DNA from 3 places in the Burkholderia sp. Bp8998 genome. Region 2 is predicted to be linked to each of the others. Evidence: predicted binding sites of a transcription regulator. Region 2 holds the regulator's gene; each other region holds the start of a gene.
What was found. Region 2 encodes HrcA, which represses chaperone genes, less so after heat shock. Its sites were predicted from a motif close to TTAGCACTCNNNNNNNNNGAGTGCTAA; they were not measured.
Positions count from the first base shown of each region.

Region 1 (3,273 bases), on a different contig from region 2:
GGCAAGGGCGGCGCGACGTTCCTGCTCGAACGCGGGATGGGCTTCACGCCGACGCGCCGCGTGCAGATCGAATTCAGCCACGCGGTGCAGACGCTTGCCGATGCGTCGGGCGAGGAAGTGACCGGCGACGCGATCTGCGCGCTGTTCGCCCGCGAATTCTTCGAGACCGACGGCCCGGCCGAGCGCCACGGTGACGGCGCGCGCTGGCAGAACCGCGACGTCGCCGGGCCGCCGCCGGCCGGCGCGACGCCCGAAGACACCGTCCGGCGCGTGGCCGCGGCCTTCGCGACGGCGGCCGGCGCGACGATCGACGTTGCCTCGTGCGAGCACGCGCGCACGACGGACGGCCGGATCGCGGTATCGGTCGGCTGCCGGGTCGGCGATGCGCCGTTGCGGCATGGCGTCGGGGTGCACGACGATGCGGCGAGCGCCGCGCTCGATGCGGTCGTCAGCGCGATCAACCGCTCGGCCTGGCATTGCGCCGACCACCGCGCGGCGGCCTGACCGCCAGGTCTCGATTCAGGGTTCCAACGACAGCGAGCGGTGCGTGACCGCCCGTGCGCCGCGCGATCCGCGCCGCACGGGCCAGCAAAAAGCGGCCCAGGAGGCCGCTTCGGTCGGGACATGAAAACGAGCGCCACGCGCGCTCATGTCTCGGTCGCGCACCGCGTTGCCTGCCACGCGAGCAGGCGCCACCGGCCCTGCTCATGGGTGTGAACGGCGGTATAGGCGATCGGAAACACCAGACCGCCGTTATTCGTTTCCATCTCGATCAACGCGCGCCCGGTGACGACGCAGGTTGCATCACCGACGGGCAGCAGGTCCTGCGACTGGATTTCGATCTGGCGATAGCGGCGGCGGCCGGCGACGATGGCGTCGATGAACTGCTGCTTGGTTTCGCGTTTGCCATTGGTGTGCACGAAGAACACCTTGTCCGACAATTGCGCATCGAGCGCCTCGCCGTCTCCGTCGACCATCGCCCGGAACCGATCGCGCTCGAGTGCGCGAATCGCATCGACCACCTTCGCCATCGCCTGACTCCTCGGCAGCGCGCCCGCCGTGCGCGGACGTGCGGATCAGAAGTTGTACTGCACGTAGAACTGGTGGAAATTTATACCAGGATTCGGCTCTTTGATACCCGCGTTAGACACATGTTGAAAACGATAACCGACCTGATACTGTTGGCGTTCTCCGAACTGCGCGCCGACGCCGACGACGTCCGCGAACTGGAATGACGTCGACAGCGACAGATTGTGCGAGATCGTCGGATGCGTCAGGAACCGGATGCCGGCGCCGGCCTCGATGAACGGGCGGACCTGGCCCGCGCTCTTGATGAAACGGAACATCGGCGTCGCGCCGATCTCCCCGAGGTTGGCGTGGACGTTGCCGCCCGTGTGCCAGTAGCCGACGTTGCCTTCCATCACGAACGCGAAGTGCCAGCCGCCGATTTCCCACCAGTTCCAGCCCGGATCCCACACCACGCCGAGATCGGCCGTGTCGATCCCGTGGCGATCGGAAAATCCGCCGCCGGCCCGGATCCCCCACCGATCCGCGAATGCGGCCCCCGATCCGCCCAGCAGCGACGCCGCCAGCAGCGCATGCAGCGCAAGCCGGCTATGGGGCCGGCGATTCTTCTTATTGTTCATCTGACACTCCAACTTTGCGGGTTGAATGGAGCCTTGCCGCAACGGCCGGCCCGAGCGAACTGAATGGTATGGTAAAGGACTTTTCGGATCGGCATCACGAAGCGAAATTGTTTGCTTCCAAAACTACAAAAATCGAAACCGTCTACCGATTACTATCAGAAACAACGGTTTACGGAACTTCCTTCGGTCAGCCCGGTCGCAAATTAGACTATCGACTCGACATGTTCGATAGAAAATCGGGAACTCGGATGGCCACGCGCCCTCTAAGGAATTAGCACTCGGATTACGGGAGTGCTAAGATGGGCCCCGGAATCTCATCCGAGACCAGGGGTTTGTCCCTGATTCCAAAGGAGTTTTTTAGTGAGCCACGCCCTGACCCTTCCGAACACCCTGAGCCCGACGCCGGCCAAGGCCGAATCGGCAGGCTCGCTGGCGCTCGCAACTCAATCGATGTTGCCGGGCCAGCTTGGCAACATCGACGCGTATATCCAGGCCGTGAACCGGATCCCGCTGCTGAGTGCCGAAGAGGAACGCCAGTACGCGACCGAATTCCGCGACGACAACAACCTCGACTCGGCTCGCCGTCTCGTGCTGTCGCACCTGCGCCTCGTCGTGTCGATCGCGCGCAACTATCTCGGCTACGGCCTGCCACACGGCGACCTGATCCAGGAAGGCAACATCGGCCTGATGAAGGCGGTGAAGCGTTTCGACCCGGCGCAAAACGTGCGCCTGGTGTCGTACGCGATCCACTGGATCAAGGCCGAGATCCACGAGTACATCCTGCGCAACTGGCGGATGGTGAAAGTCGCGACGACGAAGGCGCAGCGCAAGCTGTTCTTCAACCTGCGCAGCCACAAGAAGAGCATGCAGGCGATGACGCCCGAGGAAATCGACGGCCTCGCGCAGGAGCTCAACGTCAAGCGCGAAGACGTGACCGAAATGGAAACGCGTCTGTCGGGCGGCGACATCGCGCTCGAAGGGCAAGTGGAAGACGGCGAGGAGTCGTATGCGCCGATCGCCTACCTGGCCGATTCGCACAACGAGCCGACCGCCGTGCTCGCCGCGCGTCAGCGCGACATGCTGCAGACGGACGGCATCGCGCAGGCGCTCGAGGCGCTCGACGCACGCAGCCGCCGAATCATCGAGGCGCGCTGGCTGAACGTCGACGACGACGGCTCGGGCGGCTCGACGCTGCACGACCTCGCGGCCGAGTTCGGCGTGTCGGCCGAACGCATCCGCCAGATCGAAGCGAGCGCCATGAAGAAGATGCGCACCGCACTCGCCGAATACGCATAAATCCGCGATTTAGAGCGCTTCACCCAAAACCGCTGCCCGACCGGCAGCGGTTTTTTTTCGTCTGTCGTTTCGCCGCGCGCTTCGCTTATTAATCGACCTTATTGATCGGGTATCGGGAGAATTCCGGCCCCTTCCGCATAACCTTGATCTGCCTCAAGTTTCGACACGCGCTTCGCGACGGTCTGCCGCAGCGCAGCACTCGGCATCGGAAAGCCGGCATTTTAAAATTGGCATGTCGGCTTAAAAGGATTAAAACAGCTTAACTGCCGTCATAAATCCGACGTAAAGTCGCCCCAAACCCGATGTAAATCGATTCAGGATAATCACCTTG
Region 1 covers NZ_QTQF01000018.1:105,609-108,881, reverse strand. Annotated here, with positions in the region: gene leuA (2-isopropylmalate synthase) at 1-504, shown strand, start outside; gene DIE06_RS19260 (nuclear transport factor 2 family protein) at 648-1,031, opposite strand; gene DIE06_RS19255 (acyloxyacyl hydrolase) at 1,077-1,646, opposite strand; gene rpoH (RNA polymerase sigma factor RpoH) at 2,007-2,942, shown strand; gene cydP (cytochrome oxidase putative small subunit CydP) at 3,271-3,273, shown strand, end outside.
Region 1: the regulator HrcA is predicted to act here: its motif matches at 1,918-1,944, upstream of rpoH (RNA polymerase sigma factor RpoH).

Region 2 (3,273 bases):
GGAGCCGTCACCGACCGCACGACCGAATACGGAAGCGCGCGGGCGACGTTCGACCAGATGTTCAGCTCCCACCAGAAAATCTGTCGATGATGCGCCGGTCGCGCTTGGTCGGCCGGCCGTGCAGTTCCGCCGCCGGCTCGCGATAGGTGCGGCGCCGTTCCAGTTCGGCGAGCCGCGCGACGCGCCCCGCTTCCGTTTCCTCGTAAAGCGTCTGCGCGATGCTCGCGGGCCCGCGCACGTCGCAAATGCCCAGCACGGCAATGTGCCAGACGACACCATCGATCGCAATCTCGACCTCGTCGCCGACGCGCACGTCCTTCGCCGGCTTGACCGCCGCGCCGTTGATCTTCACGTGGCCCTTGTCGGCCGCGTCGGACGCGAGCGAGCGCGTCTTGAAGAAGCGGGCGGCCCATAGCCATTTGTCGATGCGCAGCTTCGCGCCGGGTTCCGTCGAAATCCTGTAGTTCATCGCGTTCAACTCACCGTTTCGGGCTGCACGACCTTCACCGGCCAGCCCTGCAGATTCTCGGCGACGATCTCGCCCACCGCGCCGATCCACGCGGACGCGCCGTTCAGGCACGGAATCCGGTGGAACGTCTGGCCGCCGCCCGCGATGAACTCGTCGCGCACCTCCATCCCGATCTCCTCGATCGTCTCCAGACAATCGGCCGTAAAACCGGGACAGAACACATCGGCCCGCCGCACGCCGGCCTCGCCGAGCTCGCGCAGTGTCGGCGCCGTGTACGGCTGCAGCCACTCGGCCTTGCCGAAGCGCGACTGGAACGTTACGCGGCATTCGAGCGTCGACAGCCCGAGCACGGCCATCAGCAGCGCGCCCGTCTGCTGGCACTGGTCGTGATAGGGGTCGCCCAGGTCGAGCGTGCGTTTCGGCACGCCGTGAAAACTCAGCACGAGTTTGTCGCCGGCCGCGAAGTCGGGCCGGCCGTGCTGCGCCCAGTACTGGCGCACCTGTTCGGCAAGCGCGTGGATGTAGGCCGGATGGTCGGCATACTGCCGCACCGTGCGCACTTCCGGCTGGTTGCGCATCCGCGCGAGCGCGGCGAACGCGGCATCGAATGCCGTCGCGGTGGTGGACGCCGAGTATTGCGGATACATCGGCATCAGCAGCACGCGCTCGACGCCCGCGCGCTTGAACTGCGCGAGCGCCTGCGCAATGCTCGGGCTGCCGTAGCGCATCGCGTAGTCGACCGTCACCTGATAGCCGTTCGAGGCGAGCAGGTGGCGCACGCCTTCGGTCTGGCGCTCGGTGTATACGCGCAGCGGCGAGCCTTCGGGCATCCAGACGGCCGCGTATTTCTTCGCGGACGCGCGGCCGCGCAGCGGCAGGATCAGCGTGCGCAGCAGCACTTGCCAGACGGCCTGCGGGATTTCGACGACGCGGGGGTCCGACAGGAACTCGGCCAGATAGCGCCGCACCGCGCGCGGCGTCGGGGCGTCGGGCGTGCCGAGATTGATCAGCAGCACGCCGATGCGATGGGCAGCCGCGACGCTCGAAGGCGGCTCAAGATCGAAACGCATGGGCAGGAACGTGCTCGCGGCACGCAGTCGGACGGCCCTCAATTATAGCGGGCCGCCTCGCTCGGGTCGGCTGGCCGTTCGGCCGACTGGTGGCGCGCGCGCCGCCGCGGCACGATGGCGGGACGGTGTCGGTTCAGGTTACTGCTGGCTCAGCGTGAGCGACAGCAGCCGCGCGGTGATGTCGACGATCGGGATCACGCGGTTGTACGCCATGCGGGTCGGGCCGATCACGCCGAGCGTGCCGACGATCTGGCCGTTCACCTCGTAGGGTGCGGTCACGACGCTCATTTCCTCGATCGGCACGAGCGTCGATTCGCCGCCGATGAAGATCTGCACGCCCTGGGCGTGGCTCGACACGTCGAGCAATTGCAGGAGGCCCGTCTTTTGGTCGAACACGTCGAACAGCTTGCGCAGCCGCGCCATGTCGGACGACAGGTCCGCCACTTCGAGCAGGTTGCGCTCGCCGGAAATCAGCACGGTGTCCTCGGTGTCGGGCACCTCGGTGCTGGCCGTCACGGCTGCATGCATCAGCGTGGTCATGTCGCCGCGCAACTGGTCGATCTCGTCGCGCAGGCGGCGGCGCACCTCGTCGAACGACAGCCCGGCGAAATGCGCATTGATGTAGTTGGACGCCTCGGTGAGCTGCGACGGCGAATAGTCGCGCGGCGTCGCGAGCATCCGGTTCTGCACGTCGCCCTCGGGCGTGACGATGATCAGCAGGATCCGCTTGTCCGACAGCCGCATGAACTCGATCTGCTTGAACACGTGGCTGCGGCGCGGCGTCAGCACGACACCCGCGAACTGCGACAGGTTCGACAGCACGCTCGCCGCGGCCGCCACGACCCGCTGCTGCGGCTCGCCGGCCTGCAGCGTGTTCTGTACCTGGCGCGCGACGGCCTCGGCGTCGATCGGCGCCTCGACCGTCAGCATCGTGTCGACGAACAGGCGATAGCCGCGCGGCGTCGGCACGCGGCCGGCCGACGTGTGCGGGCTCGACACGAGGCCGAGCTCCTCCAGGTCGGACATCACGTTGCGGATCGTTGCCGGGCTCAGCTCGAGCCCGGAATAACGGGACAACGTGCGCGAGCCGACCGGCTGACCGTCGGCGATATACCGTTCGATCAGGGTTTTCAGGAGGGTTCGTGCGCGAGGATCTAGCATGGTGGAAAATTTTAGCGCAACCGCGCGACCGCGGCGAGTGGCCGCGGCCACTGTCGCGCGGGCTGACCGATCCGGCCCCGTCCGCGCACAGCCGGTTCTTTTCGTCAACGAGCTATGGTGTAATGCCGGCATGAAAACCGGTAATCAGTTCAACACTGTCGCGCTCGTCGGCCGGAGCAACACGCCCGGCATCGCCGAGCCGCTCGCCACGCTGGCTGGCTGCATCGCGAAGCTCGGCTTCGAGGTCGTGTTCGAAGCCGACACCGCGCGCGAGATCGGCATCTCCGGCTATCCGGCGCTCACCCCGGCGGAAATCGGGGCGCGCGCGGACGTGGCGGTCGTGCTCGGCGGCGACGGCACGATGCTCGGCATCGGCCGCCAGCTCGCGCCGTACAAGACGCCGCTGATCGGGATCAACCACGGGCGGCTCGGCTTCATCACCGACATCGCGGCGGCCGACATGCAGGCGCGCGTCCCGGTGATCCTGTCGGGCAAGTTCGAGCGCGAGGAGCGCTCGCTGCTCGAGGCCCGCATCGTGCGCGACGGCGAACCGATCTACCACGCGCTCGCGTT
Region 2 covers NZ_QTQF01000016.1:69,347-72,619, forward strand. Annotated here, with positions in the region: gene DIE06_RS38305 (hypothetical protein) at 1-90, shown strand, start outside; gene DIE06_RS17540 (RNA-binding S4 domain-containing protein) at 62-469, opposite strand; gene hemH (ferrochelatase) at 475-1,539, opposite strand; gene hrcA (heat-inducible transcriptional repressor HrcA) at 1,678-2,700, opposite strand; gene DIE06_RS17555 (NAD kinase) at 2,831-3,273, shown strand, end outside.

Region 3 (3,273 bases), on a different contig from region 2:
AGCCTGCGGCGCGCTCGGCGGCCCGACCGAAGCATGGAAGGGGTGACGCGCGCGGCATCGACAGGGAGCAGAAGATGAACGTGAAGACGGCGAGGGTGGCGATGGTGGTGGCGGTGCTCGCGGCAAACGCCGGGCTCACGCGGGCGGACGGCGATGCCCCGGTGCGCGTGCCGGTCGACGCCGACGGCGTGCAGCGGGTGGCGATCGTTGGCGGCAGCTATTTCTTTCGTCCGAACCACGTGATCGTCCGCGCGCACGTGCCGGTCGAATTGACCGTATCGGCCGAACCGGGTGTCGTGCCGCACAGTTTCAAGATCGACGCGCCGCAGGCCGGCATCGCGGTGCACACCGAACTCGGCACGACGCCGCGCACGTTGCGCTTCACGCCGACGGCGCCCGGGCGCTTCGCCTACTATTGCACGCATCGGCTGCTGTTCCTGCGCAGCCATCGCGAGCGCGGGATGGAGGGCGTGCTCGACGTCGAGGCGGCGCCATGATCGCCGCGTTGCTGGCCGCGAGCCTGATAGGAGCGAGCATGACAGCCGACCCCGTGACCGTCGCGCAGACGCATTTCGACCAGGTCCACTCGTACCGCGCGACGATCCGCTCGTCGGCGCGAAGCGGCGAGCACGCCGAATTCCACTATGCATACCTGAAACCCGGTTTCGTCAGGATGGACTTCGTGTCCCCGCATCACGGCGCGGTGCTCGCGTACGATCCCGGCGCCGGCAAGGTCCGGCTGCGCCCGTTCGGCGAGCATGCGCCGCCCGCGCTGACGCTGTCGCCGTCCAATCCGCTCCTGCGCGACCGCAGCGGCCATCGCGTCGACCGGTCGGACGTCGGCGAGCTGCTGCGCAACGTGCATGCGCTGCAGCAGGGCGGCGCGACGGTGACGGAAGGCGAGGAAACCATCGGCGGCCGCGCCACGCTGCGCGTGTCGGTGACGGGCGCGCCCGCGCACGTGGTCGGTGGCGTGCATCGCTACCGGCTGTGGCTGGACACCCAGGACGGCTTTCCGCTGAAGGTCGTCAGCTTCGGGGACGACGACGGTGCGCCGCTCGAAACGGTGACGCTCGACGACGTCGAAATCGACGTCGCGTTTCCCGCCCGCTTTTTCGCACCCTGATCCCTGATCCCGACTCGTGCCGGAGGCTGCATGGCGGAATACCGGTTTTCGACGACGTGGCGCGTGGACGCGCCGCTCGCGGCGGTGTGGGACGCGATCTACCAGGTCGACCGCTGGCCCGACTGGTGGAAGGCGGCCGTGCGGACCGTCGAGATCGAGCGCGGCGATGCGCGCGGCGTCGGCGCACTGCAGCGATACACGTGGAAAGGCGCGTTGCCGTACCGGCTGACCTTCGACATGCGCGTGCTGCGCGTCGAGCGGCCGCATGTGCTCGAAGGCCGCGCGAGCGGCGCGATCGAAGGCGACGGCTGCTGGTCCTTCGCCGGCGACGGCACGCGCACCGTCGTGCGCTACGACTGGCACATCCGTACGCGCGAGCGCTGGATGAACTGGCTGGCGCCGGTCGCGCGCCCGCTGTTCGTCTGGAATCACGACGTCGTGATGCGCGAAGGCGCGAAAGGTCTCGCGCGTCTGCTCGGCGCGACGGTCGAGACCGACGGCCGGACGTTCCAGCCGGTCGCGGGCTGCCCCGACATGTGACGATCCGGCGCCGGGCTTTTGCGCCCCTGGCGGCGCGCAAGCAGGCTTTTTCACCCGATGCCGGACGTCCGCGGAACTCGGTGCTTACCCCGGGTCAAACCGATGCGATGGTCGGGATTTCCCGCATCGTGCCCGCAGCCGGAGCGCTGGGTTGATGTCTATTTGATTGTTTTTAAAGGGTTTTTCATCTTTCCTCCCCGTTTTCCCGCCGCCTCGTCCCGCGCGAAAAAACCTCTGGCTCCCCTTCTTGAATTTGTCAAAACCCGTCCATATAATTAGCACTCGCTGCACGAGAGTGCTAACAATTCTCTGCCGGGCGACCCGCCGGGCAGATTCCCTAAGCGTTCTTCAATCTCAGTCAAGAGAGGAGTGAATATGAACCTTCGTCCTTTGCACGATCGCGTGATCGTCAAGCGCCTGGATCAGGAAACCAAGACCGCCTCGGGCATCGTGATCCCCGAAGCTGCCGCTGAGAAGCCGGATCAAGGCGAGATCCTCGCGGTCGGCCCGGGCAAGCGCGACGACAAGGGCGCGCCGATCGCGCTCGACGTGAAGGTCGGCGATCGCGTGCTGTTCGGCAAGTACGCTGGCCAGACCGTCAAGGTCGACGGCCAGGAGCTGCTGGTCATGCGCGAAGAAGACATCATGGCCGTGGTCAACGCGAAGTAAGCGTCCACTGACGGTACATATTCCCAAGAATTCAAGGAGTTAGAAGATGGCAGCTAAAGACGTCGTATTCGGCGATTCCGCCCGTTCGAAGATGGTCGAAGGCGTGAACATTCTCGCCAACGCAGTCAAGGTCACGCTGGGTCCGAAGGGCCGCAACGTCGTGCTCGAGCGCAGCTTCGGCGGCCCGACGGTCACCAAGGACGGTGTGTCGGTCGCGAAGGAAATCGAGCTGAAGGACAAGCTCCAGAACATGGGCGCGCAAATGGTCAAGGAAGTAGCTTCCAAGACCAGCGACAACGCAGGCGACGGCACGACGACGGCAACCGTCCTCGCGCAATCGATCGTTCGCGAAGGCATGAAGTACGTCGCATCGGGCATGAACCCGATGGACCTGAAGCGCGGCATCGACAAGGCAGTCGCAGCGGCTGTCGAAGAGCTGAAGAAGATCAGCAAGCCGTGCACGACGAACAAGGAAATCGCACAGGTCGGCTCGATCTCGGCGAACAGCGACACGTCGATCGGCGATCGCATCGCTGAAGCGATGGACAAGGTCGGCAAGGAAGGCGTGATCACCGTCGAAGACGGCAAGTCGCTCGCCGACGAGCTCGACGTCGTCGAAGGCATGCAGTTCGACCGCGGCTACCTGTCGCCGTACTTCATCAACAACCCGGACAAGCAAGTCGCCGTCCTCGACAACCCGTTCGTGCTGCTGCACGACAAGAAGGTGTCGAACATCCGTGATCTGCTGCCGGTGCTCGAGCAAGTCGCGAAGGCTGGCCGTCCGCTGCTGATCATCGCTGAAGACGTCGAAGGCGAAGCGCTCGCAACGCTGGTCGTCAACAACATCCGCGGCATCCTGAAGACCGTTGCGGTCAAGGCGCCGGGCTTCGGCGATCGCCGCAAGGCCATGCTGGAAGACATCGCGATCCTGACCGGCG
Region 3 covers NZ_QTQF01000041.1:27,092-30,364, forward strand. Annotated here, with positions in the region: gene DIE06_RS30585 (anti-sigma factor family protein) at 1-46, shown strand, start outside; gene DIE06_RS30590 (quinol oxidase) at 75-497, shown strand; gene DIE06_RS30595 (DUF1571 domain-containing protein) at 494-1,126, shown strand; gene DIE06_RS30600 (SRPBCC family protein) at 1,157-1,666, shown strand; gene DIE06_RS30605 (co-chaperone GroES) at 2,042-2,335, shown strand; gene groL (chaperonin GroEL) at 2,382-3,273, shown strand, end outside.
Region 3: the regulator HrcA is predicted to act here: its motif matches at 1,942-1,968, upstream of DIE06_RS30605 (co-chaperone GroES).